DNA from 4 places in the Streptomyces sp. NPDC086989 genome. Region 2 is predicted to be linked to each of the others. Evidence: riboswitches for the same ligand, from Rfam matches in the RefSeq annotation. Region 2 holds a riboswitch; each other region holds the start of a gene.
The links. Region 2 has a riboswitch for cobalamin ahead of ACIPK4_RS37755 (aldehyde dehydrogenase family protein). Riboswitches for the same ligand answer to the same signal wherever they lie in the genome.
Positions count from the first base shown of each region.

Region 1: it holds a riboswitch for cobalamin, as region 2 does, so the genes downstream of both, cobN (cobaltochelatase subunit CobN) here and ACIPK4_RS37755 (aldehyde dehydrogenase family protein) in region 2, are expected to answer to the same signal.
Region 3: it holds a riboswitch for cobalamin, as region 2 does, so the genes downstream of both, ACIPK4_RS05550 (energy-coupling factor ABC transporter permease) here and ACIPK4_RS37755 (aldehyde dehydrogenase family protein) in region 2, are expected to answer to the same signal.
Region 4: it holds a riboswitch for cobalamin, as region 2 does, so the genes downstream of both, ACIPK4_RS04350 (ribonucleoside-diphosphate reductase subunit alpha) here and ACIPK4_RS37755 (aldehyde dehydrogenase family protein) in region 2, are expected to answer to the same signal.

Region 1 covers NZ_JBIVAL010000016.1:42,371-49,939, reverse strand. The annotation lists gene ACIPK4_RS31865 (precorrin-2 C(20)-methyltransferase) at 1-448, opposite strand, end outside; gene ACIPK4_RS31860 (precorrin-8X methylmutase) at 445-1,092, opposite strand; gene cobG (precorrin-3B synthase) at 1,089-2,405, opposite strand; cobalamin riboswitch at 2,752-2,889, shown strand; gene cobN (cobaltochelatase subunit CobN) at 2,923-6,534, shown strand; gene ACIPK4_RS31845 (cytochrome P450) at 6,684-7,569, opposite strand, start outside.
Region 2 covers NZ_JBIVAL010000029.1:16,446-24,014, forward strand. The annotation lists gene aceA (isocitrate lyase) at 16-1,302, opposite strand; gene ACIPK4_RS37745 (short-chain fatty acyl-CoA regulator family protein) at 1,676-3,079, shown strand; gene ACIPK4_RS37750 (cobalamin-binding protein) at 3,089-4,003, opposite strand; cobalamin riboswitch at 4,052-4,237, shown strand; partial or broken gene ACIPK4_RS37755 (aldehyde dehydrogenase family protein) at 4,429-4,722, shown strand; partial or broken gene ACIPK4_RS37760 (5-methyltetrahydropteroyltriglutamate--homocysteine S-methyltransferase) at 4,715-5,857, opposite strand; cobalamin riboswitch at 5,949-6,104, opposite strand; gene ACIPK4_RS37765 (hypothetical protein) at 6,314-6,457, shown strand.
Region 3 covers NZ_JBIVAL010000002.1:397,203-404,771, reverse strand. The annotation lists gene gcvT (glycine cleavage system aminomethyltransferase GcvT) at 1-922, shown strand, start outside; gene gcvH (glycine cleavage system protein GcvH) at 1,013-1,396, shown strand; gene glyA (serine hydroxymethyltransferase) at 1,414-2,670, shown strand; gene ACIPK4_RS05560 (L-serine ammonia-lyase) at 3,038-4,420, shown strand; gene ACIPK4_RS05555 (SsgA family sporulation/cell division regulator) at 4,694-5,107, shown strand; cobalamin riboswitch at 5,323-5,549, shown strand; gene ACIPK4_RS05550 (energy-coupling factor ABC transporter permease) at 5,577-6,272, shown strand; gene ACIPK4_RS05545 (energy-coupling factor ABC transporter substrate-binding protein) at 6,278-6,640, shown strand; gene cbiQ (cobalt ECF transporter T component CbiQ) at 6,644-7,393, shown strand; gene ACIPK4_RS05535 (energy-coupling factor ABC transporter ATP-binding protein) at 7,390-7,569, shown strand, end outside.
Region 4 covers NZ_JBIVAL010000002.1:133,709-141,277, forward strand. The annotation lists gene ACIPK4_RS04325 (tetratricopeptide repeat protein) at 1-8, shown strand, start outside; gene def (peptide deformylase) at 73-708, shown strand; gene ACIPK4_RS04335 (DUF3703 domain-containing protein) at 847-1,233, opposite strand; gene ACIPK4_RS04340 (helix-turn-helix domain-containing protein) at 1,281-1,994, opposite strand; gene ACIPK4_RS04345 (ribonucleotide-diphosphate reductase subunit beta) at 2,108-3,124, opposite strand; gene ACIPK4_RS04350 (ribonucleoside-diphosphate reductase subunit alpha) at 3,124-5,532, opposite strand; cobalamin riboswitch at 5,672-5,813, opposite strand; gene ACIPK4_RS04355 (GNAT family N-acetyltransferase) at 5,848-6,348, opposite strand; gene ACIPK4_RS04360 (Uma2 family endonuclease) at 6,427-7,017, shown strand; gene ACIPK4_RS04365 (CstA-like transporter-associated (seleno)protein) at 7,072-7,269, opposite strand; gene ACIPK4_RS04370 (carbon starvation CstA family protein) at 7,266-7,569, opposite strand, start outside.

The sequences.
Region 1 (7,569 bases), on a different contig from region 2:
CGAGGCGGGCGGCGGCGGCGCTGACCGAGGTCACGCCCGGGATCACCTCGGCCTCGTACCGGTCGGCGAGCCGCTTGTGCATGTGCATGTACGAGCCGTAGAAGAGCGGGTCGCCCTCGGCGAGCACGGCGACGGTCCGGCCGGCGTCCAGGTGCGCGGCGAGCCGGGCGGCGGACTCCTCGTAGAACTCCTCCATCGCCCCCTGGTAGCCGCCGGGGTGGTCGGTGGTCTCGGTGGTGACCGGGTAGACCAGCGGCTCCTCGATGTGGTCCGCGCGCAGGTGCCCGGCTGCGATCGAGCGGGCGATCGACCGGCCGTGGCGGGCGCTGTGGTACGCGACGACCTGCGCCTGCGCGATCACCTCGACGGCCCGCAGCGTCATCAGGGAGGGGTCGCCGGGGCCGAGCCCGACGCCGTACAGCTTTCCGGTACCGGCTGCGGTGCTCATTCTTCCTCGCTCGCGATCGCGTTGACGGCGGCGGCGGCGATGGCACTGCCACCGCGCCGGCCGCGCACGATCAGGTGGTCGAGCCCGGAGGCGTGGGCGGCGAGCGCGTCCTTGGACTCGGCGGCGCCGATGAAGCCGACCGGGACACCGATGACGGCGGCGGGCCGCGGGGCACCCTCCTCGATCATCTCCAGCAGCCGGAACAGGGCGGTCGGCGCGTTGCCGACGGCGATCACGGAACCCTCCAGCAGGCCGCGGTCGCGCCAGACCTCGAGGGCGGCGGCGCTGCGGGTGGTGCCCATCTTCGCGGCGAGGGCCGGTACGGCCGGATCGGAGAGGGTGCAGATCACCTCGTTGTCGGCGGGCAGCCGCTTGCGGGTGACGCCGCTGGCGACCATCTGCACGTCGCAGAGGATCGGCGCGCCCGCGGTCAGCGCGGCACGCGCGCGGAGCACGACGTCCGGGGTGTAGCCGAGGTCCTGGGGCAGGTCGGTCATTCCGCAGGCGTGAATCATGCGCACCGCGACCTGGGCGACGGAGGCGGGCAGCCCGGAGAGGTCCGCCTCGGCGCGGATCGTGGCAAAGGACTGGCGGTAGATCGCCGCGCCGTCCTTCTCGTACTCGAACACTGTGTACTCGCTCATTTCTTCGCTGCGTCGTGGGAGGTGGTGCGGCGTGCGTCCGCGAGGGCCGCGGGAAGTTCGGAGGTGCTCAGGCCGCGGCGCGTGGTGCCGCCGTCCGCGGTGAGGTCGTACCCGGCGGAGGTCGCGACCACGTCCACCCATGCGGTGCCGCGGGGGTGTCCGCAGCGGCGTTCGCAGCCGGACCAGTGCACGGGCAGCTGGTGCTGCGGGCCGGTGGCCCGTACTGCGACGACGGTGTGCGCGTCGGCGCGGACGTCCGCGCGGGACTTCGCGCAACCGGGGCGGCCCGTACAGGCGGTGACGGACCGCCAGGGGTCGTCGGGGGCGGTGATCAGCCCGGCCTCCGCGAGGCCGGCGAGTTCCTGCACGGCGGTGCGGGCGGGCAGGCCGGGGACGATGACACCGCGCCAGGGCGTGAGGCGGACCCGGCCGGTGAGGCCGGCCAGGCGGCGCCACTGCGCGGTGGTCAGCCGGCCGAGCGGGGCCGACACGCTGAGCGCGGTGCTGCCGTCGGGGCCCTCGACCAGGCCGGGCCCGGGCGCCGGCCCGTGCGGGGCGGCGGCATCCCGTACGGGGGTGGCCGCGATCCCGGCGGCGCCCAGCCGGTCCGCCAACGCGGCGGACTCCAGGGCGTGTTCGGCGGGCAGTTCGGCGACCCGCCAGGCGCGGGTGCCCGCTTCGAGGGCCGCGTCGAGGAAGTACGCGGCGGCTTCGAGGGCGGCCCGGGGCGCGTCGGCGGCGGCCACGAGCAGCGCGTCGGCCGGGTCGGCCGTCCACAGCAGGGCCCGGCCCCCGTCACGGGCGGCCAGGCTGACATCGGCGGCGAGCGAGGTCACGTCGCCGCGGCCGTCGTCGAGGGCGAACAGGAACCGTCCGGAGAGCCCCGCCGCGGGCGCGCTCGCGCAGAGCAGCCGGTCCAGCTCCGCGACCCAGGGGGCCACGTCGGGCAGCCCGCGCCCGTCCAGGCCGGTCAGCGGCGAGGCGACGATGTTGCGGACCCGCTCGTGGGTGGGCGCGGGCAGCAGACCGGCACGGACGAGCACGTCCTGCAGCTCGCCGCCGCAGCCCGCACCGAGCCCGCGCAGTTGGGCGTTGCCGCGCGAGGTGAGGTCGACGTGTCCGTCGCCGAGCCGGTCGGCGGCATCCGCCAGCAGCAGGGCCGCGTCCTCGTCGAGCAGCCCGCCGGGGATCCGCACGCGCGCGAGGAACCCGTCGTCCGCCGCGTGGAGCCGCAGCGCACCGGGACAGGCGTCACCGCGGTCACGTATGACGGGTTCGTCCCGCGATGCGGCGGAAGGGGGCTGGGGCGGCATGGCGGCGAGCATACCCACGATTCCCCCGCCCCGGCCTGTGGCCGTCACCACCCCGCCGACCTGCCGGGACGGCACGGCGCCGGCAAGGCGTGCACGAACTGCCGATACGGCCCCGGCACACGGCGCCGGCATCCGGCGCCCGGCGCAACGCGCCGCCGGGCAGCGGCCCGCGCCGGCGCGGGCACTGCCGCGGTGCGGGGCGCCGGGCGTCGGCGGTGCGGAGTGCCGGGCGCCCGGCGGCGCGTGGTGCCGACGGCGGCGCGGAGTGCCGGCATCCGGCGGTCCGGCGCGAGGGGCCGGTGTGTCCCGGGCCGGGCACCCCCACTCCCGGCCTGGGGGAACGGCCCCTAAGATGACCAGCGGCGGAGCCACGTGGCCCCGCCGGGAGGAAGCCCGGTGCGAATCCGGCGCGGTCCCGCCACTGTGAATCCTGCGGAGCAACCCGTCGGGTGAGTCAGGAACTCCCGCTGTTCTCACTGCCCGGGGCGCGGAAACCCCGAGGAAGGCCTGCCGCCGCATGATCCTGCTGCTGTCGACGTCCGACACCGATCTGCTCAGCGCCCGCGCCGCCGCGGACGGCCCCGTGCCGTACCGGTTCGCGAACCCCTCCCGCCTTCCCCTCGACGACCTCCCCGCCCTGCTCGACGGCGTCGACCTGGTCGTCGTACGCCTCCTCGGCGGACTGCGCGCCTGGCAGGACGGGCTCGACCTGCTCCTGTCTCCCGAGCAGACCCGTCCGGTGGTGGTCCTCACCGGCGAACAGGCCCCGGACGCCCAGCTGATGGAGGCCTCCACGGTCCCGATCGGCATCGCCGCCGAGGCGCACGCCTACCTCGCCCACGGCGGCCCCGCCAACCTGGACCAGCTGGCCCGGTTCCTCTCCGACACCGTGCTGCTCACCGGCCACGGCTTCGAGCCGCCCGCCGCCGCGCCGACCTGGGGTCCGCTGGAGCGCACCCCCGTACGCCCGTACGGTCCGCGGATCGCCGTGCTGTACTACCGCGCCCACCAGATGAGCGGCAACACCGCGTTCGTGCACGCCCTGTGCGACGCGATCGTGGAGACCGGCGGCACGCCCGTACCGCTGTACGTGTCCTCCCTGCGCACTCCGGAGCCGGAGCTGCTCGCCGAGCTGGAGTCGGCGGACGCGATCGTCACCACGGTCCTCGCGGCCGGTGGCACCAAGCCCGCCACCGCCTCGGCGGGCGGCGACGACGAGTCCTGGGACGCGGGCGCGCTGGCCGCGCTCGGCGTGCCGATCCTCCAGGCCCTGTGCCTGACCGGTTCGCGCAGCGCCTGGGAGGAGAACGACGAGGGCCTCTCCCCGCTCGACGCCGCGACGCAGGTCGCCGTCCCCGAGTTCGACGGCCGTCTGATCACCGTCCCGTTCTCCTTCAAGGAGCTCGACGAGGACGGCCTGCCCGCGTACGTGGCCGACCCCGAGCGGGCCGCCCGCGTCGCCGGCATCGCCGTCCGGCACGCCCGGCTGCGGCACATCGAGCGCCGCGACAAGAAGATCGCGCTCGTCCTGTCCGCGTACCCCACCAAGCACTCCCGCATCGGCAACGCGGTCGGCCTCGACACCCCGGCCAGCGCCGTGGAGCTGCTGCGCACCCTCATCGCGGGCGGCTACGACTTCGGCCCCGTCGAGGACATCCCGGGCCTGGTCTCCGGTGACGGCGACGAGCTGATCCGCGCCCTGATCGAGGCCGGCGGCCACGACCAGGACTGGCTGACCGAGGAGCAGCTGGCCCGCAACCCGGTCCGCATCCCGGCCGCCGACTACAAGCGGTGGTACGCGCAGCTCCCGGCCGAGCTGCGCGAGAGCGTCGAGGAGCACTGGGGCGAGGCCCCGGGCAACATGTTCGTGGACCGCTCGGCGAACCCGGAGGGCGACATCGTCCTCGCGGCGCTGCGCCGCGGCAACCTGCTCATCCTGATCCAGCCGCCGCGCGGCTTCGGCGAGAACCCGATCGCGATCTACCACGACCCGGACCTGCCGCCCTCGCACCACTACCTGGCCGCGTACCGCTGGATCCAGGCGAGCGCGCAGGACGGCGGCTTCGGCGCCGACGCGATGATCCACCTGGGCAAGCACGGCAACCTGGAGTGGCTGCCCGGCAAGAACGCCGGCCTGTCGGCGGCCTGCGCGCCCGACGCCGCCCTCGGCGACCTCCCCCTGATCTACCCGTTCCTGGTCAACGACCCGGGCGAGGGCACCCAGGCCAAGCGCCGCGTGCACGCCACCCTGGTCGACCACCTGGTGCCCCCGATGGCGCGCGCGGAGTCGTACGGCGACATCGCCCGCCTGGAGCAGCACCTCGACGAGTACGCGCAGATCTCCGCGATGGACCCGGCGAAGCTGCCGGCGATCCGCGCCCAGATCTGGACGCTGATCCAGGCGGCGAAGCTGGACCACGACCTGGGTCTGGAGGAGCGCCCGGACGACGACGGCTTCGACGACTTCCTGCTGCACGTCGACGGCTGGCTGTGCGAGGTCAAGGACGCGCAGATCCGCGACGGCCTGCACGTCCTGGGCGGCGCCCCGACCGGCGCCGCCCGGGTCAACCTGGTCCTGGCGATCCTGCGCGCCCGGCAGATCTGGGGCGGTACGACGGCCCTGCCCGGCCTGCGCGAGGCGCTCGGCCTCGACGAGTCAGCGGCGACCCGTACGACCGCCGACGAGGCGGAGGAGACGGCCCGCGCCCTCGTGCAGGCGATGGAGGATGCGAACTGGGCGCCGGAGGCGGTGGCTTCGGTCGCCGCCGCACACTCGGCGGACGTGGCGGCCGTCCTGGAGTTCGCGGCCCGCGAGGTGGTCCCGCGGCTGGCCGGCACGACCGACGAGATCGCCCACGTGGTGAGCGCCCTCGACGGCGCCTTCGTGCCGGCGGGCCCGTCCGGGTCGCCACTGCGCGGCCTGGTGAACGTGCTGCCGACCGGCCGGAACTTCTACTCGGTGGACCCGAAGGCCGTCCCCTCCCGCCTCGCGTGGGAGACCGGGCAGGCGCTCGCCGACTCCCTGCTGAACCGGTACCGAACGGACAACGGCGAGTGGCCCGCCTCGGTCGGCCTGTCCCTGTGGGGCACCAGCGCGATGCGCACCTCGGGCGACGACGTCGCCGAGGCGCTGGCGCTGCTCGGCGTCCGCCCCGTCTGGGACGAGGCCTCGCGCCGCGTCACCGGCCTGGAGCCGATCCCGCTGGAGGAGCTGGGCCGCCCGCGCATCGACGTCACGCTGCGCATCTCGGGCTTCTTCCGGGACGCCTTCCCCCACGTCATCGGCCTGCTCGACGACGCGGTCCGGCTGGCGGCCTCCCTGGACGAGCCCGCCGACCAGAACTTCATCCGGGCCCACGCCCAGGCGGACCTGGCCGAGCACGGTGACGAGCGCCGCGCGACGACCCGTATCTTCGGCTCGCGCCCGGGCACGTACGGCGCCGGCATCCTCCAGCTGATCGACTCCCGCGACTGGCGTACGGACGCCGACCTGGCGGAGGTCTACACGGTCTGGGGCGGTTACGCGTACGGCCGCGGCCTGGAGGGCCGGGCGGCGCGCGCCGAGATGGAGACGGCGTACAAGCGGATCACGGTGGCCGCGAAGAACACGGACACCCGCGAGCACGACATCGCCGACTCGGACGACTACTTCCAGTACCACGGCGGCATGGTGGCGACGGTCCGTGCGCTGCGGGGCACGGCCCCGGAGGCGTACATCGGTGACTCCACCCGCCCCGAGACCGTCAAGACCCGCACCCTGGTGGAGGAGACGTCCCGCGTCTTCCGTGCCCGTGTGGTGAACCCGAAGTGGATCGAGGCGATGCGCCGCCACGGCTACAAGGGCGCCTTCGAGCTGGCGGCGACGGTGGACTACCTCTTCGGCTACGACGCGACGACGGGCGTGGTCGCGGACTGGATGTACGACAAGCTGACCGAGACGTACGTACTGGACCCGGAGAACCGCGCGTTCCTGGAGGAGGCCAACCCCTGGGCCCTGCACGGCATCGCGGAGCGGCTGCTGGAGGCCGAGTCGCGCGGCATGTGGGAGAAGCCGGACCCGCAGGTCCTCGAAGCGCTGCGCCAGGTGTACCTGGACACGGAGGGCAACCTGGAGGGCGAAGCGGAGTAGCCCGCTCCGCGCCTGTCGTCCCTGACGGGGGAGCCGCCCTCCTCGCCCTCCCCTGCCGGGGCGCGGAAGGCGGCTTCCCGGCTCTCGGGGGGCTCGGCCCTCAGCCCGTGAGCCCCTTAGCCCCGCGAGCCCCTCAGCCCATGAGCCTCTCAGCGCAGCCGTACGGGCAGGCTGAGCAGGCCGCGGTGGCGGGGGTTTGACTGCCACCTCGCCCCGTGCGTCTCGTGCAGCCGCAGGCGGGGGAAGCGCTCGATGATCCCGGTGAGGGCGATCTCGCCCTGGAGACGGGCGAGCGGCGCCCCGAGGCAGTGGTGGATGCCGTGGCCGAAGGCGAGGTGGCGGCCCGCGTCGGCCCGGCCTATGTCGAACCGGTCGGGGTCGGCGAAGACGGCCGGGTCTCGGTCGGCGCCGAGCAGCGAGATCTGGACGAAGTCGCCCTCGCGGACGGTCACTCCGCCCACGGTGATGGGTTCGGTGGCGTAGCGCAGGGATGCGAGGCCGGACGGGGACTCGTAGCGCAGGACCTCCTCGACCGCGCCGTGTATCCGGGTCGGGTCGGCGCGCAGCGCGGCCAGCTGGTCCGGGTGGGTGAGCAGGGCGTGGATGCCGTTCGCGACGAGGTTGACCGTGGTCTGGTGGCCCGCGACGACGAGGAGGAAGGACATCGAGGTGATCTCGTCCTCGGTCAGGGCGTCGCCGTCGCCGTCCCCGTCGCCGTCCTCGTCGTCACCGGCGGTGAGCAGGGCGGACAGCAGCCCTTCGCCGTCCGGGTTCTCGCGTTTGAGGGCGATGAGGGCCCGCAGGTAGGACGCCATGCTCTCCGCGGTGAAGACGGAGACCTCGCCGTCGCCCTGGCCGCCGTCGAGGGTGTTGCCCCGTACCTGGAGGATCTCGTGGTCCGCGTCGGTGGCGCCGAACAGCTCGAAGGCGACGGCGACCGGCAGCGGGAGGGCGAATTCGGAGATCAGCTCCGCCTCGTCCCTGCCGTCGAGGGCGTCGAGCAGTCCGGTGACGAACTGCTCGACCATGGGGCGC
Region 2 (7,569 bases):
GCCGGGCTGGCGTGTTTAGTGGAACTGCTCTTCTTCGGTGGAACCGGCGAGCGCGGTGGTGGAGGAGGCCGGGTTGACGGCGGTGGAGACCAGGTCGAAGTAGCCGGTGCCGACCTCGCGCTGGTGCTTGACGGCGGTGAAGCCCTGCGCCTGCGCGGCGAATTCACGCTCCTGGAGGTCGACGTAGGCGGTCATGCCGTGCTCGGCGTAGCCGCGGGCGAGGTCGAACATGCCGTGGTTGAGGGAGTGGAAGCCGGCCAGGGTGATGAACTGGAACCGGTAGCCCATCGCGCCGAGTTCGCGCTGGAACTTGGCGATCTGGTCGTCGTCCAGGGCGGCCTTCCAGTTGAAGGACGGCGAGCAGTTGTAGGCCAGCATCTGGTCCGGGTACTGCGCGTGGATCGCCTCGGCGAACTCGCGGGCCTGCGCGAGGTCCGGCGTGCCGGTCTCGACCCAGATCAAGTCGGCGTACGGGGCGTAGGCCAGGCCGCGGGCGATGACGGGGGCCATGCCGTTGCGGACGTGATAGAAGCCCTCCGCCGTGCGCTCCCCTGTGGTGAACTGCGCATCGCGCTCGTCGACGTCGCTGGTCAGGAGGGTGGCGGCGAGCGCGTCAGTGCGTGCGATGACCAGCGTCGGGGTGTCCGCGATGTCGGCCGCCAGGCGGGCGGCGTTGAGGGTGCGGATGTGCTGCGAGGTCGGGACGAGGACCTTGCCGCCCAGGTGGCCGCACTTCTTCTCGGAGGCCAGCTGGTCCTCGTAGTGGATGCCGGCCGCGCCCGCCGCGATCATGGCCTTGGTGAGCTCGAAGGCGTTCAGCGGGCCGCCGAAGCCGGCCTCGGCGTCCGCGACGATCGGCGCCAGCCAGTCCGTCGTGTCGGTGCCGCCCTCGGCGGTGGCGATCTGGTCGGCGCGCAGCAGCGCGTTGTTGATACGACGGACCACCTGCGGCACCGAGTTGACCGGGTACAGGGACTGGTCGGGGTAGGTGTGGCCCGCCTGGTTGGCATCGGCGGCCACCTGCCAGCCGGAGAGGTAGATCGCCTGGAGTCCGGCCCGCACCTGCTGGACCGCCTGGCCGCCGGTGAGCGCGCCGAGGGCGTGGATGTAGTCCTGCTCGTGGAGCTGGCGCCACAGCCGCTCGGCGCCGCGCCGGGCGAGGGTGTGCTCCTCGCGGACGCTGCCGGAGAGCCGGACGACGTCCTCGGCGTTGTAGGTGCGCTCGATCCCCGCCCAGCGGGGATCCGTGGCCCACCGCTGCTTGAGCTGCTCGGCCGCCGCCGTCGTGTTCGTGTCTGCCATGACCGTCACCGTCTCCATGAATCGCTTGGTCTGCCAACGCGCTCGTTCATCACGACGAGTCGATGGCACTCTGTGCCGCGTATCGGGGTGGTGGCCGCCGGGTCCCGGGGTGAACTGAGCAATGTTGCTGGTCAGCCGAGTGTGGACTGCCGGGATCGCCGACGTCAGGACATAAGTCGTGCCTGGAGTGTCCCTCTCGACTGCCGGGGTCCGGCGGCCGCAGAACAGACTCTGACAGCGGCACGCAGTGCCATCAATGAGGGACGTATGCCAACTTCTGCGAATCTTCTGCGCCTGTTTTGCCAAGGTTGCGAAGGCGGCAAATGGCAGGATCATGCGTAACCTGGAGCCGGTCGAAGCCGGAGGAGTTCAGGTGGGCAAGACGTACGCGGGTGCGCGGCTGCGGCGGTTGCGCGAGGAGCGCCGGATGAGCCAGGCCGAGTTGGCCCGGGTCCTGGGCATCTCGCCGAGCTACCTGAACCAGATGGAGCACGACTCGCGCCCCCTAACGGTGCCGGTTCTGCTGCGGCTGACCGAGGCCTTCGGCGTCGACCCCGGGTTCTTCTCCGAACGGGACACCAGCCGCCTGGTCGCCGACCTGCGCGAGGCCCTCGCGAACGAGGTCGCCGAGGCCCGGGTCTCCCCCTCCGACCTGGCCGAACTGGCCACACGGATGCCAGCCGTGGCCGCCGTCCTGCTGGACCTGGGACGACGCAGCCAGCTCCTGACCGAGCGCTTGGCGGACACCGCGGACGGGCGGGACGGCGGGCCGGCGGCGCCGCGTTCACCGCACGAGGAGATCCGCGAGTTCTTCTACCGCCGCCAGAACTACCTCCATGACACCGACCTCGCCGCCGAGGCCCTCGCCCGGGAGCTCGGTATCCGCCCCGGGGAAGTCGTCCGGGTGCTGTCGCGCCGCCTCACCGAGCACCACGGACTCCGCCTCGCCGCCGACTCGGACCGCCTCCACCACTTCGACGGCCGTACCCGTGTCCTGCACCTGTCCGGCCGACTGCGGCCGGGCCAGCAGGCGTTCCGGATGGCCACCCAGCTCGCCCTGCTGGAGTACGGGGCGGAGCTGGACCGGCTGGCCGCCGAGGACTTCTCCCAGGGCTCCCCCGCACACCGCCTGGCCCGGATCGGCATCGCAAACTACTTCGCCGCCGCGCTGATCCTCCCGTACGGCGCCTTCCACCAGGCCACCGAGGAGTTCCGCTACGACATCGAACGCCTCACCGACCACTTCGGGATCGGCTACGAGACCGTCTGCCACCGCCTCAGCACCCTCCAACGCCCCAGGCTGCGCGGGGTCCCCTTCTCCTTCGTCCGAGTCGACCGTGCTGGCAACATGTCCAAGCGACAGTCCGCCACCGGATTCCACTTCTCCCGCGCCGGCGGCACCTGCCCGCTGTGGAACGTCTACGAGGCCTTCGCCGCGCCCGGCCGCATCCACGTACAGATCGCCTCCATGCCGGACGGCCAGCGGTACTTGTGGACCGCCCGCGCCGTCACCCGGCACCGCGGCGGCTGGGGCGAGCCCGGCAAGACGTTCGCGATCGGCCTGGGCTGCGAGATCCGACACGCGCCCCGGCTCGTGTACTCCGACGGCCTCGACCTCGACAACGCCTCGGCAGCCACCCCCATCGGGATGGGGTGCCGACTCTGCGAACGGCTCGACTGCCCGCAGCGCGCGGTTCCGCCCCTCGGCCGCCCGCTCGCGGTCGACGAGAACAGCAGCACCTTCATCCCCTACCCCGTCGCCCACGACCGGGGGTGACCACAAGGCTCAGCCCAGCCGGCGCGCTTCCGCCGCGGTCACCGGGTCCCCCGCACGCACCCCGTGGAGCACGTGGGCGAGCACCTCGGCGCCGCGGACCACGCGGGGGCCCGGCCGGTTGAAGTACGCGGGGCCGTCCAGGACCCACACCTCCCCCGCGCGTACGGCGGGCAGCTCGTCCCAGCCGGGTAGCGAGGTGAGCAGGTCGAGCTCCGTCAGGGTCCGCTCGGGCGGGAAGCCGCACGGCAGGACGAGGACCACCTCCGGACGCGCCGCCCGTACCGCCTCCCACGTCATCGGTGTGGTGTGCTCGCCCGGCTCGGCCAGCAGCGGCTCGCCGCCCGCCGCGGCGATCTGTTCGGGTACCCAGTGGCCGGCGGGCCACAGCGGGTCGAGCCACTCGATGGCCACCACCCGGGGCCTCGGCCGGCCCTCCGTAAGGCGCCGCACCTCGGCGAGCCGGCCCCACAGCTCGGCGCGGCGCCGCTCGGCCCGCTCCCGTACCCCCAGCAGGTCGCCCACGGCGACCAGGCAGTCCAGCACGTCGTCGAGGGTCTTCGGCTCCAGGCTCAGGACCCGAGGCCCGGCGTCCATGACGCGCACCGCCCGGGTGACGCTCTCGTAGGAGACGGCGCAGACCTGGCAGAGGTCCTGGGTGAGCAGGACCTCCGGTGCGAGCGCGGCGAGAGCTTCGGTGTCCAGGGTGTAGAGCGAGGAGCCGGAATGCGCAGAGCCGCCGACGGCCTGGGAGATCTCCCGGCTGCTGAGTGCGTCCGCGTCGAACTCGGCGCGGGTGACGACGGGTACGGAGGCCACCGCGGCCGGCGGCCAGTCGCATTCGTGGGTGCGTCCGACCAGGTCGGCGACGAGCCCGAGGTCCGCCACGATGTCCGTGGCCGCCGGGAGCAGGGAGACGATGCGCATGCTCCGACTGTAGGCGCACTCGAGTGGCGGGTCTGGATTTACTAGGACGTCCAACTATATGTTCGTGGCACAAGGTCCGCGGTGCAGGGAAGCCGGTGCAAAACCGGCACGGTCCCGCCACTGTGACCGGGGAGTGTGCTGCCATCCACACGCCACTGACGAAGTCTGTCGGGAAGGCGGGCGGCACGCGGAGATCCGGGAGTCAGGATACCGGCCGCGGATGTTCCGTGTTGTCCACGAGGATGGAGCAGACACGCATGGCACCAGTTTGTACCCACGACCCTGGTGATCCGGCGGAGCGCACGCACACCACATCCGTGCGCTCGTAGTTCTCACGGCTTTCCGCAGCGGTGCACTCCCATCCGGGTGCCGTGCGCCGGTTCGCCGTGCCATCCCCGGATCCAACCTGACGAGAGCAGGCATCCATGGTCCGTGAACTCACCCCTTTCATCGGGGGAAAGCACACCACCGGCACCTCCGGTCTCTTCGCCGACGTGTACGACCCGAACACCGGCACCGTTCAGGCCCGCGTACCGCTGGCCGGGCGCGCCGACACCGAGGCGGCGATCGCCAACGCCGAGGAGGCGCAGGCGGAGTGGGGCCAGTGGAACCCCCAGCGCCGGGCCCGCGTCCTGCTGCGTTTCCTCCAGCTCGTCGAGGGCGAGCGGGAAAACCTGGCCCGGATGTTGTCGGCCGAGCACGGCAAGACGGTCGCCGACGTGTCCGTGCCCTGAGCCAGGCCGCGGGCCAGGACGGCGATCTCCCGTGTCTTCTGCCGGGCGAATGCGAGCCATCGACGGATCTGCGGGTCGAGGTCGCGCTCGACGCCGGCGTCCAGCGGAACGTGCAGCAGGGAGCAGGAGGCGGTGACGTCCACCCGGTCGGCGAGGCCGAGCAGCGTGCCCAGGGTGGCGAGGGACTTCTGGTAGTCGTTGATCCAGATGTTGCGGCCGTTGACGACCCCCGCGACGAGCCTCTTGCCGGGCAGACCACCGACCGCCGCGAGGTCGTCCAGGTTGGCCGCCCCCGCTTCGGTGAAGTCGAGCGCCAGGCCCTCGACCGGAGCCTTGGCCAGCACGGGCAGCGCCTCGCCCAGCCGGCCGAAGTACGAGGCCACCAGCAGCTTCGGCCGGTCCGGGAGGCCGCCGAGGTCGCGGTAGGCGCGGGCGGCAGCATTCAGGTCGGCCGGGGTGCGGTCCTGGACGAGGGCGGGCTCGTCGAGCTGCACCCACTCGGCGCCGGCGGCGCGCAGGTCGGCGAGCACCTGGGCGTAGACCGGGAGCAGCCGATCGAGCAGCGTCAGCGGCTCGAAGTCCGCTGCCACGCCGGGAGCCGGCTTGGCCAACAACAGGTAGGTGATCGGACCGACGAGGACCGGGCGGGCCGTGTACCCGATCGTGACAGCCTCCCCCAATTCCGCCACCTGCTTGGCGGAGTTCGCGGTGAAGACGGTGTCCGGGCCGAGCTCGGGCACCAGGTAGTGGTAGTTCGTGTCGAACCACTTGGTCATCTCCAGCGGCGCCACGTCCTGCGTGCCGCGCGCCATGGCGAAGTAGCCGTCGAGTGCGTCCGTTCGAACCGCCTCGCGGTGGCGGGCGGGGATGGCGCCGACCATGACGCTGGTGTCCAGCACGTGGTCGTAGTACGAGTATTCGCCGGTCGGCACTTCATGGATGCCGCCTCGGCGAGCTGCTGCCAGTTCGATCGGCGCAGGCCGGCCGCGGTCTCCCGGAGGGCATCGGCGGTGGCGCGGCCCTTCCAGTAACCCTCGATGGCCTTCTTCAGCTCACGGTGCCCGCCCTGTCGGGAACGCGAAGGGGTACCGGAAACGGACGGTCTCACCCCGCGCGGCACGCACGGTCGACCGTCTCGCTGTGTACGCCGACCCGCCCACGAGGCCACCGGGATATCCGCACACGGCATCGGCCGGGCGCGGGCAACGGGCAGGTCTTCGGACTCGCGGGCACACCTGCCGGTCTCCAGGCGGGCACCTACTGGCCGTCGCTTCCCAGGACCGTTGTCCGGTCCCAGTGCGTATGACGGCGGTCGTTCCCACTCACCGCTGCGGGGCAGTCCCGGATTCCCACCGGGTTCCCTCTTACGACGCATCCCGCCTGGCGGACGGGGCGAACCAGCTGCACCGGCCACCCTAGGCCGGACGCTCGCTCAGCGGCGACCCGCTTCCACCATCCGGACGCCGAAACGAGACGCACCCAGCGAGACTCAGACCGGGGAACGCGCCGACGAGCGGACCCATCCGGCGCTCGCTGGCGTCGGTCCGATGAGCCGGAGGGCCTGGCACTGTGCCGGGTGAGCTGGATCACCGTCAAGCTGGGACCCTCCGGAGCTGCCCCTACCGGCAGGGCAGACCGAAACTGGGAGAAGGCCGCCGACTACCACGACTCGATGCGCGAGCGCCGGCTGGACCGGGGGCGGCTCGCCCCCCTCGGTTAGGGTTCTGCGCCGGAAGGCTCGCGTTTGAGGCGTGATCCGGGTGTCCTGCCCGGCGGCGATGCCGCGTGAGGCGGGAGCAGGGACCAGCCAAGCGCAGCGGTATCGGCAAGACGGCAACCGCGATCATGCGCAGGGCTGCTGCCGTCGGGTCCGTTGCCCGGGGACGGCGGTCTGAGCGACGCGCCCGGGGGTTCTCCGGGCGCCCAGGTCCCGGCTGGGGAAGTAGCCGAGTGAAGGCATCCGGATGCCGTACGGATCCGCGCGGCAGCCCGCTGTGCGGGCGGGCCTGCCCCGTGACGCCGGGGGGAAGGGGCGTCACGGGAGCGGGGCCCGCTTCGGAAGCCCAACCCCCACGGTGGCGCTTCCGACATGTATGCGTCTGACCCCGCTTCCGTCGCTCAAACCCCGGGCCTGGGAGGTCTTTCTGAGAGCACGTCACCCGGGCGTTGTCGTCGGGCCGCCCAGCAGGCGGATTGGCTTCTGCTGTTCAGCCGCTGCAGCGAGCGAATGCCATGCCGGGTGGTCCAAAGCACGCCGGAGCCTATGGCGGACCAGACGCAGATCGTGATCCATCCCGTGTCGCCGAAGGGCGGCTGCAAGATTTCCGTGTCCCGGGCCGGTCTCTCTGCAGCAGACCACCTTCTTCCGGGAGGAATAGCACATGACAGACATGGAATGGACGCGGACGATGCTTGACGATGCTCGAGCACGGACCGCGGACCGCGGACCGCGGGCCCGGATCGTGGCACGCCTCACGAAAGCCGTTTCGGACGCCCGGCTGGAGGACTCAACGCCCTGCCTCCGCTGCATCGTTGGCGACTTTCGGGGGCACGTCAACGGCTTCGCCTCCGCCTTCCGTGACCGCGCCGGTAAGTACCGGGACCCAGCGACGGACACCTTCCCAGATGCCTCGCGGCCTCCCTTCCTGCCAGCTGGCAAGAGACTCTGCCCCCGGTACTCCCTCGGTGAGCTCACCGAGGCCTGGCATGACCCGGGCGCCTGGCCCGGCATGTCCTGCGCGGGCGGAAGCGGCCTACCCGGCGGAGTCGTCGTTGCGGTGTCCGCCGACGAGCTGGTGGTACACGACCGGGACCAGGCCCGGGCCACTGGCC
Region 3 (7,569 bases), on a different contig from region 2:
CGTCAAGGCCCTGGACTACGCGCTGGTCGGCAACATCTCGACCGTCGGCGTCGGCCGCGCCCGCTACACGCACATCTGCCAGGAGGACGGCGGGATCCTCGACGACCTGATCGTCTACCGCCTGGGCGAGACCGAGTACATGGTCGTCGCGAACGCCTCCAACGCCCAAGTCGTCCTGGACGCCCTGACCGAGCGCGCCGCGGGCTTCGACACCGAGGTCCGCGACGACCGCGACGCGTACGCGCTGATCGCCGTACAGGGCCCCGAGTCCCCCGGCATCCTCGCCTCCCTCACCGACGCCGACCTGGACGGGCTGAAGTACTACGCCGGCCTGCCGGGCACCGTCGCGGGCGTGCCCGCGCTGATCGCGCGTACGGGCTACACGGGTGAGGACGGCTTCGAGCTGTTCGTCTCCCCCGAGCACGCCGTGGAGCTGTGGCAGGCGCTGACCGAGGCCGGCGCGGGCGTCGGCCTGGTCCCGGCCGGCCTGTCCTGCCGCGACACGCTGCGCCTGGAGGCGGGCATGCCGCTGTACGGGCACGAGCTGACCACCGGCCTCACCCCGTTCGACGCGGGTCTGGGCCGGGTCGTGAAGTTCGAGAAGGAGGGCGACTTCGTCGGGCGCGCCGCCCTGGAGGCCGCCGCCGAGCAGGCCGCCACGAAGGCGCCGCGCAAGCTGGTCGGCCTGATCGCAGAGGGCCGCCGCGTCCCGCGCGCCGGGTTCCCGGTCGTCGCCGGCGGCGAGGTGATCGGCGAGGTCACCTCGGGCGCCCCGTCCCCGACGCTGGGCAAGCCGATCGCGATGGCCTACGTGGACGCGGAGTACGCCGCGCCCGGCACCTCCGGCGTCGGCGTGGACATTCGCGGTACGCATGAGCCGTACGAGGTCGTCGCCCTGCCGTTCTACAAGCGGCAGAAGTAGCGCCCGTACGCCGTACCGGCCGTCTCAGTACGTCTCAGTACGCAAGACCACTGTTCGTTCGCACTCCCCCGCATCCAGGAGAATCAGGTCATGAGCAACCCCCAGCAGCTGCGTTACACCAAGGAGCACGAGTGGCTGTCGGACGCCGTGGACGGCGTCGCGACGGTCGGCATCACGGAGTTCGCGGCCAACGCGCTCGGTGACGTCGTCTACGCCCAGCTCCCCGCGGTCGGCGACACCGTCACCGAGGGCGAGACCTGCGGTGAGCTGGAGTCGACCAAGTCGGTCAGCGACCTGTACTCCCCCGTCTCCGGCGAGGTCGTCGAGGCCAACCAGGACGTCGTGGACGACCCGGCGCTCGTGAACACCGCCCCGTTCGAGGGTGGCTGGCTGTTCAAGGTGCGCCTCTCGGAGGAGCCCAAGGACGTGCTCTCCGCCGACGAGTACGCCGCGCTCACCCACTCCGACAACTGACACCCCAGGGGATCCTGATGTCTGTTCTCAACACCCCCCTCCACGAGCTCGACCCGGACGTCGCCGCCGCCGTCGACGCCGAGCTCGCACGCCAGCAGTCCACCCTGGAAATGATCGCGTCGGAGAACTTCGCTCCGGTCGCCGTCATGGAGGCCCAGGGCTCGGTCCTGACCAACAAGTACGCCGAGGGCTACCCGGGCCGCCGGTACTACGGCGGCTGCGAGCACGTCGACGTCGTCGAGCAGATCGCGATCGACCGCATCAAGGCGCTCTTCGGCGCCGAGGCCGCGAACGTGCAGCCGCACTCGGGTGCGCAGGCGAACGCCGCCGCGATGTTCGCGCTGCTGAAGCCGGGCGACACGATCATGGGCCTGAACCTGGCCCACGGCGGTCACCTGACCCACGGCATGAAGATCAACTTCTCCGGCAAGCTCTACAACGTGGTCCCGTACCACGTCGGTGAGGACGGCCAGGTCGACATGGCCGAGGTCGAGCGCCTCGCCAAGGAGTCCAAGCCGCAGCTGATCGTCGCCGGCTGGTCCGCCTACCCGCGCCAGCTGGACTTCGCCGCCTTCCGCCGCATCGCGGACGAGGTCGGCGCGTACCTGATGGTCGACATGGCGCACTTCGCCGGCCTGGTCGCCGCGGGCCTGCACCCGAACCCGGTCCCGCACGCCCACGTCGTCACCACCACCACGCACAAGACCCTCGGCGGTCCGCGCGGCGGTGTCATCCTGTCGACGCAGGAGCTGGCCAAGAAGATCAACTCCGCGGTCTTCCCGGGCCAGCAGGGCGGCCCGCTGGAGCACGTGATCGCGGCCAAGGCGGTCTCCTTCAAGGTCGCGGCCTCGCCCGAGTTCAAGGAGCGCCAGGAGCGCACCCTGGAAGGCGCGAAGATCCTCGCCGCGCGCCTGGTCCAGGACGACGTCAAGGCCGTGGGCGTGGACGTCCTCACCGGCGGCACCGACGTGCACCTGGTCCTGGTCGACCTGCGCAACTCCGAGCTGGACGGGCAGCAGGCCGAGGACCGCCTCCACGAGGTCGGCATCACGGTCAACCGCAACGCCATCCCGAACGACCCGCGGCCGCCGATGGTCACCTCGGGTCTGCGGATCGGTACGCCGGCCCTGGCGACCCGCGGTTTCGACGCCGAGGCCTTCACCGAGGTGGCAGAGATCATCGCGCAGGCGCTGAAGCCGGCGTACGACAGCGAGTCCCTCAAGGCGCGCGTCTCCGCGCTGGCCGCGAGGTTCCCGCTGTACCCGACGCTCTGACGCCCGGGATTCGACGAGGAGGGCCCGGTTCCGCAATCCGCAGAACCGGGCCCTTCCCATGACCCCGGCCGACCCCCGACGGGCGTCCGGGCCCGCTGCGGCGGGCTGCCGGGGCCGGACCCCGTCCCGGGGCGGCCCGAGGGGCCGGGCGAGGCCCCTCGCCGCCCGCCCGGCCCGGCCGCGGAGCGGGAAACGTGACCTGACGCACGCCCAACCGCAACCTCGCGCACCCGTTCCGACAGCCGGGCCGTTCACTTCTCCGCGTTAAGCTCGTCTGTCGGACAAAATCCGAACAATCACCCCTCCTGCATCGCCCGCCTCGCCTGCCCCCCTCCCACCCCACGAGCAGACAAGGGAGTCCGCCACCGTGGCCATCTCCGTCTTCGACCTCTTCTCCATCGGCATCGGCCCCTCCTCCTCCCACACGGTCGGCCCGATGCGGGCCGCCCGCATGTTCGTCACCCGGCTGAAGAAGGACGGCGTACTCGCCCAGACCTCGGCGGTCCGCGCGGAGCTGTACGGCTCCCTCGGCGCCACCGGCCACGGCCACGGCACGCCGAAGGCGGTGCTCCTGGGCCTGGAGGGCCACTCCCCCCGCACGGTGAACGTGGAGACGGCCGACGACGAGGTGGAGCGCATCCGCCGGACGGGCCGCCTGCGCCTGCTCGGCACGGAGATAGGGGAGGCGCACGAGATCGCCTTCGACGAGCCGAGCCAGCTGATCCTGCACCGGCGCCGGTCCCTGCCGTACCACGCGAACGGCATGACGCTCTTCGCGTACGACGCCGCGGGCGCGCCCCTGCTGGAGAAGACCTACTACTCGGTCGGCGGCGGCTTCGTCGTCGACGAGGACGCGGTCGGCGAGGACCGGATCAAGCTCGACGACACCGTGCTGAAGTACCCCTTCCGCTCGGGCGACGAGATGCTGCGCCTGGCGAAGGAGACCGGCCTGTCGATCTCCTCCCTGATGCTGGAGAACGAGAAGGCCTGGCGCACCGAGGAGGAGATCCGCGAGGGCCTGCTGGAGATCTGGCGCGTCATGCAGGCGTGCGTCTCGCGCGGCATGTCCCGCGAGGGCATCCTCCCGGGCGGTCTGCGGGTCAAGCGCCGGGCGGCGTCCACGGCGCGCCAGCTGCGCACCGAGGGCGACCCGATGATGCACCGCAGCGAGTGGACGACGATCTACGCGATGGCGGTCAACGAGGAGAACGCGGCGGGCGGCCGCGTCGTCACCGCGCCCACCAACGGCGCCGCGGGCGTCCTGCCGGCCGTCCTGCACTACTACATGAACTTCGTGCCGGGCGCGGACGAGGACGGCGTGGTCCGCTTCCTCCTCGCGGCGGGCGCGATCGGCATGCTCTTCAAGGAGAACGCCTCGATCTCCGGCGCCGAGGTCGGCTGCCAGGGCGAGGTCGGCTCGGCCTGCTCGATGGCGGCGGGCGCCCTCGCCGAGGTCCTGGGCGGCACCCCGGAGCAGGTGGAGAACGCGGCCGAGATCGGCATGGAGCACAATCTGGGCCTGACCTGCGACCCGGTCGGCGGCCTGGTCCAGATCCCGTGCATCGAGCGCAACGGCATGGCGGCGGTCAAGGCCGTCACGGCGGCCAAGATGGCGATGCGCGGCGACGGCACGCACAAGGTGTCCCTCGACAAGGTCATCAAGACCATGAAGGAGACGGGCGCCGACATGAAGATCAAGTACAAGGAGACCGCCCGCGGCGGCCTGGCCGTGAACGTCATCGAGTGCTGACCCGGCGCCGCTGACGCCGCAAGGGGTCCCACGCACCGCGTCGGGCCCCTTCCCGCGGCTCGCTCCTGCCCGACCCCGTCCCGTGACGGACCGGTGACCCTGCGGCCCGCCCTCCCCCCGGAGGGCGGGCCGCTCCGCGTTCCTGTGACACAACGGGTCCAGCGGCCCGCGGAGTCGGGACCTTCGGCCCACGGGGGGCGGCCGGACGGTGGGCTAGCTTGCCCGGGGGAGCCGCGGGCAGGCGGGACGAGACACGACAGAGAGGCGCAGCGCATGGACGACCACGGCATCGAGTACCGCGTCCTCCCGCTCCGGCTGGAGGCCTCCCCGGAGCCCATACCGGTGCACGGGGCCTTCACGTACCGCCGCGACCGGCCCTACGAGCTGGTGCTCGACTTCCGGGGCGCCGGGGTCCAGCTGGCGCACTGGGTGTTCTCCCGGGACCTGCTGCTGGACGGGGAGACCCGCGGGACGGGCGAGGGGGACGTCCGGGTGTGGCCGCAGTGGCGGGGCCGCGAGCCGCGCGTCCTGCTCGCCTTCAGCAACGGGGTGCAGAGCTGCGTGGTGTCCGCCCGGGCGCGGGACGTACGCGCACTGTGCCGACGGCTGGTCGACCTGGTGCCGCGGGGCGAGGAACAGCGGCACTACGACCTCGACACCGAGCTGAGCACCCTCCTGCCCCGGTAGGTCCCGCGCGAGGGGGCCTCGGCCGCCGCGCACGCGCCCGAGCGGTTCGTGCTGACGCGCGCCGGTGAGGTGGGGGCGGGCAGGCCCGGTAGTCGGCGGCCACGCCGCCGGCCTGGGCGCCCGCGGGTGGCGCCGCACCGGGCCGCACCCGTTCGGAGCCGGCCGCCGCGGACCGCACCCGTTCGGACCGGGTTGGTACCGGTCCGTCCGTCCGACTAGGGTCAACGGGCCTTGGTGTTCGGGAAACCGGTGCAGAACCGGTGCGGCCCTCGCCACTGTGAACGGGAAGTCCGGCTCCACTCTCCCCCAGACTCCGTCCGGGAGGTGCCCCCCAACGGGAAGCCACTGGGCGGCGCGGAAAGGTTCCGCACCGCCCGGGAAGGCGGAGCCAGGGCGTCAGCACCCGTGAGCCAGGAGACCGGCCGGGGCGCGTTGTCCATCCACGAGGTGCTGGAGAGGTCTCCCAGTCATGCATATAGCCGAGGGGTTCCTGCCCCCCTTGCACGCGGTCGCCTGGGGCGCCGCGTCCGCTCCGTTCGTCGTCCACGGTGTCCGCGCCCTCACCCGTGAGGTGAAGGCCAACCCGGAGAGCACGCTGCTGCTCGGGGCGTCCGGGGCGTTCACGTTCGTCCTGTCGGCGCTGAAGATCCCGTCGGTGACGGGCAGTTGCTCACACCCCACCGGGACCGGGCTCGGCGCGATCCTGTTCCGGCCGCCGATCATGGCGGTGCTCGGCACCATCACCCTGCTCTTCCAGGCCCTGTTGCTCGCGCACGGCGGGCTCACCACCCTGGGCGCGAACGTCTTCTCGATGGCGATCGCCGGCCCCTGGGCCGGGTACGGGGTCTACCTGCTGCTGAAGCGCTTCGACGTCCCGGTGATGGTGACCGTCTTCTTCGGCGCCTTCTTCGCCGACCTGGTCACCTACTGCGTGACCTCCGTTCAGCTGGCGCTGGCGTTCCCGGACCCGGGCAGCGGGTTCCTCGGAGCGCTCGCGAAGTTCGGGGGCATCTTCGCGGTGACGCAGGTGCCGCTCGCGGTCAGCGAGGGTCTGCTGACGGTGCTCGTGATGCGGCTGCTGATGCAGTCCAGCACGTCGGACCTGGTCCGGCTGGGCGTCGCGAAGCCGGTCGGCCGCGGCGAGCGGAAGGCGGCGGCGCTCTGATGGCCATGAACCGGAACACGAAGATCAACGGCCTGTTGCTGCTCCTGGTGGCGGCCCTGGCCGTGCTCCCGCTCGCGCTGGGCCTGGGCGAGGGCAAGGAGGAGCCGTTCGCGGGCGCCGACGCCCAGGCGGAGGCGGCGATCACCGAACTGAAGCCGGACTACGAGCCGTGGTTCTCGCCGCTGTACGAACCCCCCTCCGGGGAGGTGGAGTCGGCGCTGTTCGCCCTCCAGGCGGCACTCGGCGCGGGCGTGCTCGCGTACTACTTCGGCGTCCGCAAGGGCCGCCGGCAGGGCGCGGCCGCGGCGACTGCTGCCGGCGCCGACCCCTCCGCCACCGCCGCCGACCGCGCCGCCGCGGAGTCGTAGGCGGTGCTCCCGATCGACGTGGCGGCGCACGGCAGCCGCTGGCGCCGCCGCCATCCGCTGGAGAAGGCCCTGCTGGGGCTCGGGCTGACGGTCACCGCCGTGTGCCTGCCGCCCTGGCCCGGCGGGCCGCTGGTCGCCGCGGCGACGCTCGCCGTGCTCCTCGGCCCGGCCGGTGTGGCCGGGCGGCAGCTGTGGCGGGCGTTCCGGATCCCGCTGGGCTTCTGCTTCACCGGGGCGCTGCCCCTGCTGGTCTCCGTCGGCGGGCCGGCCGGGTTCGTCTCGCTCGCGCCCGACGGCCCCCGGCAGGCCGCGGAGCTGCTGCTGCGGACCTCGGCGGCTTCGCTCGGCGTGCTGCTGTTCGCGTTCACCACCCCGGTCTCGGACGTCCTGCCGAGGCTCGTCCGGGCCGGGGTGCCTGCGCCGGTGGTGGACGTGGCCCTGGTCATGTACCGGATCGGCTTCCTGCTGCTGGATTCCATGGCGCAGGTACGGCGCGCCCAGGCGGCCCGTCTGGGCCAGGCCGGGCGGGCCGCGGTGTGGCGTTCGCTGGCCGGGCTCGCCGCGACCTCGTTCGTACGGGCCTTCGATCGTGCGGCGCGGCTCCAGGTGGGCCTGGCCGGGCGCGGCTACGACGGCGCCCTGCGGGTCCTCGTGCCCGAGGCGGCCCTGTCGTGGCGGTTCGTGGCGGCGTCGGGGGCGCTGCTGGCGGCCCTGATCACCCTGACTCTCACCCTGAAGGGGCTGTACCTGTGAACCCGTTGGTGGAACTGGCCGGCGCGGGCTACGCGTACGAGGACGGCCCGGCGGTCCTGTCCGGCGTGGACTTCGCCATCGCGCCGGACCGGGCGCTGGTCCTGCTGGGCCGCAACGGCAGCGGCAAGACCACGCTGATGCGGCTGCTGAGCGGTGGCCTGCGGCCGGGCTCGGGG
Region 4 (7,569 bases), on a different contig from region 2:
TCTGCTGACCGGCACCGTAGGCTGTACCGGCACATTGTGAACGGGTGGACTTACGGAAGGCGTACGGCGGACATGGCGCAGCAGGAGAACGAGGTCGTCGAGGTCGTGAACGACGGGTACGTCGTGGACACCGAGGACTGTGAGGCGCGCGAGCTCGCCCACCGCGAGCGCGGTACCGCCCGCCCGATCACGGTGGTCGGCAACCCCGTGCTGCACCGGGAGTGCAAGGACGTCACCGAGTTCGGCGACGAACTGGCGCAGCTGATCGACGACATGTTCGCCAGCCAGAAGGCCGCCGAGGGCGTGGGCCTGGCCGCGAACCAGATCGGCGTGGACGCCAAGGTCTTCGTGTACGACTGCCCGGACGACGACGGCGTGCGCCACACCGGTGTCGTGGTCAACCCGAAGCTGGTCGAGCTGCCGGCCGGCTCCCGCGTGCTCGACGACTCCAACGAGGGCTGCCTGTCGGTCCCGACCGCCTACGCCTCGCTGGCCCGCCCGGACTACGCCGAGGTGACCGGCCAGGACGCCCAGGGCAACCCCATCAAGGTGCGCGGCACGGGCTACTTCGCCCGCTGCCTCCAGCACGAGACGGACCACCTGTACGGGTACCTGTACATCGACCGCCTCTCGAAGCGAGACCGCAAGGACGCCCTGCGCCAGATGGAAGAGGGCACCCCGCGCTACGAGACGGTCCCGAACGCGTAGCCCCTGGCCCGGGCCCTGGCCCCGGACCAGGGCCCGCCCCGCACGCCGGAAGGCGTCGGGGCCGGGCCCGGGGCGGCGGCCGCCCTTAGCTCGTGTCGTCGAAGTCCCGTCTGGCCGGGGCCACTTCGACGACACTCCCTAGGCGCGGCCCAGCAGCAGCCGCAGATCCTCCGGCAGGGGCATCGGCGTCGAGATGCCCGCCGCCGTGCGCCCGGTGTTGCCGTACGGCACGCGCCCGGTGAGGGACCCGGCCCCGGCCACCAGGATCCGCACCACCTGCCCCACCGTCTCCGCCCGGTCCCGGCAGCGCACCGCGAGCCGGAACATGTGCCAGTGGGCACGGGTGTGGGGCCAGGCCCAGGCCTGGGAGATGATGTGCGCCCGCTCCAGGGCGGTCCACATGGCCCGGGTGTCGGGCGCCGCGTCGCGGGCGCGGCGCAGCTCGTCCTCGAAGGCCCTGCGGACGGCGGCCGGCATGGTCTTGCCCGTACAGGCGGCCACGCACTTCCTGATCGTTTTCCTCATGCGTCCACGGTGGCGCCGCGGGGCCCCGCGGCGCTTGAACGAACCTGCTACATCCACTGGACGGTGCGGGTGAAGTCCGACGGCGCGATCCCGAACATCCGCCGCCACACGCGGCTCAGATGCGCACCGTCCGCGAAGCCGGCGCCGTGCGCCGCGTCCGTCAGGGAGTGCCCCTGGGAGGAGAGTTCGGCGGCCCGCATCAGCCGCAGCCACAGCACGTACGGCCGGAACGGCAGCCCGAGTTCCGCCCGGAACAGGTGCGCGAGGCGGCTCTCCGACAGGCACGCCACCTCCGCCGCCCGGGACAGCCGCACCGGCTCACGGCCGGGCAGCCACTCCAGCACCCGCGCCAGCCCCGGATGCGCCGCCGCGAGGGGCTGCGGCGCTCCGGGCAGTACGGCGTCCAGCGCGCACGCCGCCTCGAAGGCGTCGGCGGGCAGGGCGTCGGCCGGTACGAGGTCGCCCGCGTCCCCCGCCAGCTCCGCGAGCCGCCGCCCCGCGGAGGAGAGCGGGTCGTAGTGCAGCACCACCCCGCACGACACCCCGCGCAGCACCGCGTGACGCACCCCGGCCGGGACCACGTACGCCCGGCACCCGAAGGGTTCCCCGTCCGGCCCGGCCATCACGAGCTCGTCGCCGCCCAGCGCCGCGATGACCTGGACGGAGTGGTGCGCGTGTGCACCGGCGGACCCGACGGCGCCCCCGTACAGCAGGCCTCCAGGCCGCAGCCGGGTCCGTCCCGCCCACCCGCCGGCGGTCATGCCGAGGGCCCCGGGCACGACGAAGCGCCCCCGCCCGAGAACCCGGAGGACCGGGTGTTGCTCCCCATGGGCGGGGACGCTATCAAGCCGTGCCGGTGGCGGCCGGAGGGGACTTAGAAGTCCTCGTCCAGGTCGACCGTGCCCTCGACCGCGACCTGGTAGGCCGACGGGCGGCGCTCGAAGAAGTTCGTCAGCTCCTGGACGCCCTGGAGCTCCATGAACGAGAACGGGTTCTGCGAGCCGTACACCGGCGGGAAGCCGAGGCGGACCAGACGCTGGTCCGCGACGCACTCCAGGTACTCGCGCATCGACTCGGTGTTCATGCCCGGCAGGCCGTCACCGCACAGGTCGCGGCCGAACTGCAGCTCCGCCTCCACGGCCTCCTTCAGCATGTCCGTGACCTGCTGCTGGAGCTGCTCGTCGAAGAGCTCCGGCTCCTCCTTGCGGACCGTGTCCACGACCTCGAACGCGAAGTTCATGTGCATGGTCTCATCACGGAACACCCAGTTGGTGCCGGTGGCCAGGCCGTGCAGCAGACCGCGCGAGCGGAACCAGTACACGTACGCGAAGGCGCCGTAGAAGAACAGGCCCTCGATGCACGCCGCGAAGCAGATCAGGTTCAGCAGGAAGCGGCGGCGGTCGGCCTGGGTCTCCAGGCGCTCGATCTTCTCGACCGAGTCCATCCACTTGAAGCAGAACTGCGCCTTCTCGCGGATCGACGGGATCTCCTCGACCGCGTCGAAGGCGGCCGCGCGGTCGTCCGGGTCGGGCAGGTAGGTGTCGAGCAGCGTCAGGTAGAACTGGACGTGCACGGCCTCCTCGAACAGCTGGCGCGACAGGTACAGGCGCGCCTCCGGGGAGTTGATGTGCTTGTAGAGCGTCAGCACCAGGTTGTTCGAGACGATCGAGTCGCCCGTCGCGAAGAACGCGACCAGACGGCCGATCATGTGCTGCTCGGCGGGCGTCAGCTTCGCGAGGTCCGCGACGTCCGAGTGGAGGTCGACCTCCTCGACGGTCCAGGTGTTCTTGATCGCGTCCCGGTAGCGCTCGTAGAAGTCCGGGTAGCGCATGGGGCGCAGCGTCAGCTCGAAGCCCGGGTCCAGGAGGTTCTTCTTGTCGGTGGAGCTCATTACTGGCAGGCCTCGCAGGACTCGGGGTTCTCAAGGGAGCAGGCGAGCGCTTCCGCGGCCGCGGCCTCGGCGGCGGCGTCGGCCAGGGGGAGCGCTGCGGGGGTGGCCGCCTGCGCGGCGCGGGCGATCTTCGTCGCCGGGCGCGAACGCAGGTAGTACGTGGTCTTCAGACCCTGCTTCCAGGCGTACGCGTACATCGAGGACAGCTTCCCGATGGTGGGGGTCTCCAGGAACAGGTTCAGCGACTGCGACTGGTCGAGGAACGGCGTACGGGCCGCCGCCATGTCGATCAGACCGCGCTGCGGGATCTCCCACGCCGTGCGGTACAGCTCGCGCACCTCGGCCGGGATCCAGCCGAAGCCCTGGACCGAACCGCTGGAGTCGCGCAGGGCCTCGCGGGTCTGCGCGTCCCACACGCCGAGCTTCTTGAGCTCCTCCACCAGGTAGCCGTTGACCTGGAGGAACTCGCCCGACAGCGTCTCGCGCTTGAACAGGTTGGAGACCTGCGGCTCGATGCACTCGTACACACCGGCGATCGAGGCGATCGTCGCCGTCGGGGCGATGGCGAGGAGCAGCGAGTTGCGCATGCCGGACTTCGTGACGCGGGCGCGCAGGGCGTCCCAGCGCTCCGGCCAGTTCAGCTCGGTGTCGTAGTGGTCGGGGTGCAGGACACCGCGGGCCGTGCGGGTCTGCTCCCAGGCCGGGAGCGGGCCGCTGCGCTCGGCGAGGTCGCAGGAGGCCTCGTACGCGGCCAGCATGATCCGCTCGGAGAGCTTGGTGGACAGCGCCCTCGCCTCGGGGGAGTCGAACGGCAGCTTCAGCTTGAAGAAGACGTCCTGGAGGCCCATCGCGCCCAGGCCCACCGGGCGCCAGCGGGCGTTGGAGCGGCCGGCCTGCTCGGTCGGGTAGAAGTTGATGTCGACCACGCGGTCGAGGAAGGTCACGGCGGTGCGGACGGTCTCGTCCAGCCGCTCCCAGTCGATGTCACCCGTCTCGGGGAGCACGAAGGCGCCGAGGTTGACCGAGCCGAGGTTGCAGACGGCGGTCTCGCCGTCGTTGGTGACCTCGATGATCTCGGTGCACAGGTTCGAGGAGTGGACGACGGTGCCCGGCTCGGCGGTCTGGTTCGCCGTGCGGTTGGAGGCGTCCTTGAAGGTCATCCAGCCCTGGCCGGTCTGCGCGAGGGTGCGCATCATCCGGCCGTACAGGTCACGCGCGGGCATCGTCTTGCGGGCCAGGCCCTCCGCCTCGGCCTTGCGGTAGGCGGCGTCGAACTCGTCGCCCCACAGGTCGACCAGCTCGGGCACGTCGGCCGGGGAGAACAGCGACCACTCGGAGTCCGCATTGACGCGGCGCATGAACTCGTCCGGCACCCAGTGCGCGAGGTTCAGGTTGTGGGTGCGGCGCTGGTCCTCGCCGGTGTTGTCGCGCAGCTCCAGGAACTCCTCGATGTCCGCGTGCCAGGTCTCCAGGTAGACGGCGGCGGCGCCCTTGCGGCGGCCACCCTGGTTCACGGCGGCGACGGAGGCGTCGAGGGTCTTCAGGAACGGCACGATGCCGTTGGAGTGGCCGTTCGTACCGCGGATCAGCGAACCGCGGGCGCGGATGCGCGAGTACGACAGACCGATGCCGCCGGCGTGCTTCGACAGGCGCGCGACCTGGTGGTAGCGGTCGTAGATCGAGTCGAGCTCGTCCAGCGGGGAGTCCAGCAGGTAGCAGGAGGACATCTGCGGGTGCCGCGTGCCGGAGTTGAACAGCGTGGGGGAGGACGGCAGGTAGTCGAGGCGGCTCATCAGCCGGTACAGCGAGGCCACTTCCTCGACGGCCTGGACGCTGTCGTTCTCGGCGAGACCGCACGCCACGCGCAGCATGAAGTGCTGCGGGGTCTCGATCACCTGACGGGTGATCGGGTGGCGCAGCAGGTAGCGGCTGTGCAGGGTGCGCAGGCCGAAGAAGCCGAAGCGGTCGTCGGCGCCCTCGGCGAGCGTGTGCTCGACCAGCGCGTCCAGGCGGCCCGCGTGCAGCTCCACGAACTCGGCGGTGCGGTCCGCGATCAGGCCCTCGCGGTGACCGACCGCGACGGAGGCGGAGAAGGAGGTGGCCCCCTGGCCGGCGGCCTCCTCGGCGACGGCCAGCGTCAGCAGCCGGGCGGCGAGCCGGGAGTACGCCGGGTCCTCGGAGATCAGACCGGCGGCGGCCTCCGTGGCCAGGGCGCGCAGTTCGGCCTCGTCGGCGGCGGCGCTGCGCCCGCGCAGCGCGGCGGCGGCGACCCGGCCCGGGTCGGTGTCGGGGAGGTCGGCCGTCAGCTCGGTGAGGGTCCGCAGCAGTGCGGCCCCAGGTCCCCCGGTCTCGATTCCGGTGTCGGACGGGTCGGACTCGGCGCGCGGTGCGGAAGGCGCGATGGTCACGGGGGGAGCTCTCCCTCGCTCGGCTCCGGGACACCTGCGGTGCGGGCGCGAGCGGGCGCGTGCGGGCATGACGGGGCAGCACCGCGCGGCGTCCACCGGCCCAACCGCGAGGCCCGGACGTATCGACACCCGGTTCGGTCGAGCCGGGCGCACTGTCGGCAGGTCATCGGACTTGCGGTGACACCAATGGGTGTACTTCATACCGTTGCGGGACAGTTCCGGATTCCCACCGGATTCCCCTGCGACGACAGCGAGGACGAGCATACATGTGGGGGCCGCGTCCTGCGCGACCCCCTAGATGTTGTGTCGGCGTGGCTACAGATCGAGACCGTACGTGAGCAGAGGGAGGCCGGGGACGGGCTCCCAGTCGCGTGCGGGCGTACGGACGAAACCGAGCCGTTCGTAGATCCGGTGGGCGCCGGTCATGTCGTCCGTGGTGGACAGCACGAGGCGCCGCACGCCCTCGATCGCCCGGGCGCGGTCGATGCACGCCCGCACGAGGGCCTCCCCGGCGCCCCGCCCGCGGCCCTCCCGGGCGACCGCCAGCATCCGGAACTCGGCCTCGTCGGCTCCGGCGATGTCGCACAGCGGGCTCCCGGGCGCGGCGAAGGCCACACCGCCGAGGAGCCGGCCGTCGCCCGCCGCGGCGACGAGTATCACCCCGTCGGCCGCCCGCCCCGCCACGTCCCGCAGCCGCGCGAGGTACGGATCGTCCTCGCCGAACGTCAGCAGCCCGTCCCCGAGGTAGGCCTGTGCGGTGATCTCCCCGAGCGTCCCGTACTCCGCCGCCAGCGCTTCCCTGATCACGATGTCCATGCGGTCGAGTGTGCCGGACGGCTGTCGGTGCCCGGCGCTATCGTCGAAGGCAGCACCGTCGAGGAAGGCGAGCGAGGCATGACCGTGATGACAGACCGGCCCCAGATGCTGACCGAAGAGTTCGAGACCGTGGCGCGGATTGCCGCCAGAGAGGTCGAGGGGCTGCGGTTCGAGTTCATCAACGGGAAGCTGGGTGTCAAGGCGGTGCCGGACGGGGGCCACGGGGCGATCATCGAGTGGTTGACGCGGATCTGTATGCAGTCCCGGCCGGAGTTGTGGCTCTTCGCCGAGCAAGGCATCAAGATCCAGCAGTACCGCGGCGGCCGTGCTCGGCCCGACGGTCTCCTGGCGCCGAGCGGCTCCATCGCCGGGCAAGGGGAGTGGGTCGATCCCGAGCCGGCCCTCATGGTCGTGGAGGTGACCTCGTACGACACCGACACCGACACGGACGCGCGCGACCGGCACGAGAAGCCCCGCGGCTACGCGGAGACGGGCATTCCGGTGTACTTGCTGATCGACCGGGACGCCTGCGAGGTCACCGTCCACAGTGAGCCGGACGGCAGCCGTTACGAGAGTGTCCGCACCGTCCCCTTCGGCAAGGACATTGCACTTCCCGAACCCGTCGGCATCGCTCTGCGGACCGAGCCCCTCAAGGACTGGGTGCGCTGACACGCACCACGTGAAGGGCCCTGCCGGATGTCGGCGGGGCCCTTCACTCGCGTCTCAGCAGCAGCCGAACCCCTCCCGGGGATCGGCCTCGCGCGCGTCCGTGCGGGCGCGTTCGAAGGCCCGGCGGGTCAGGACCTCGGCCCCGGGGTCGTGCGAGCGGGCGTGCGCGACGTACCGGTCGTACGCCGCCTCGCCCGAGAACTCCCGTACGAAGTACCTCGCCTTCGCCAGCGCCCCGCGGACGCCGCTCACGCCACCGGCTCCTTCGCGCGGCCGCCGCCCGAGTCCAGGCCGGCGGCGGCGAGCTCGGCCCGCTCCTCGGGCGTCGCGATGAGCCCCGCCGGAGCGATGATCTTCGACTCGGTCCACGGGACCTCGGCCAGGCTGACCGACTCCGGGCTGCGGACCGCCTTGAGGCAGGTCCGCGCCGCGTCCAGGAGCACGATGACGATCAGCGCCGCGAAGAGCGCCGACAGCACGCCGTCGACCGTGGCGTTGGTGACGATGGTGTGCATCTCGCCCGCGTCCTTCGCGGGCGGCAGCACCTTCCCG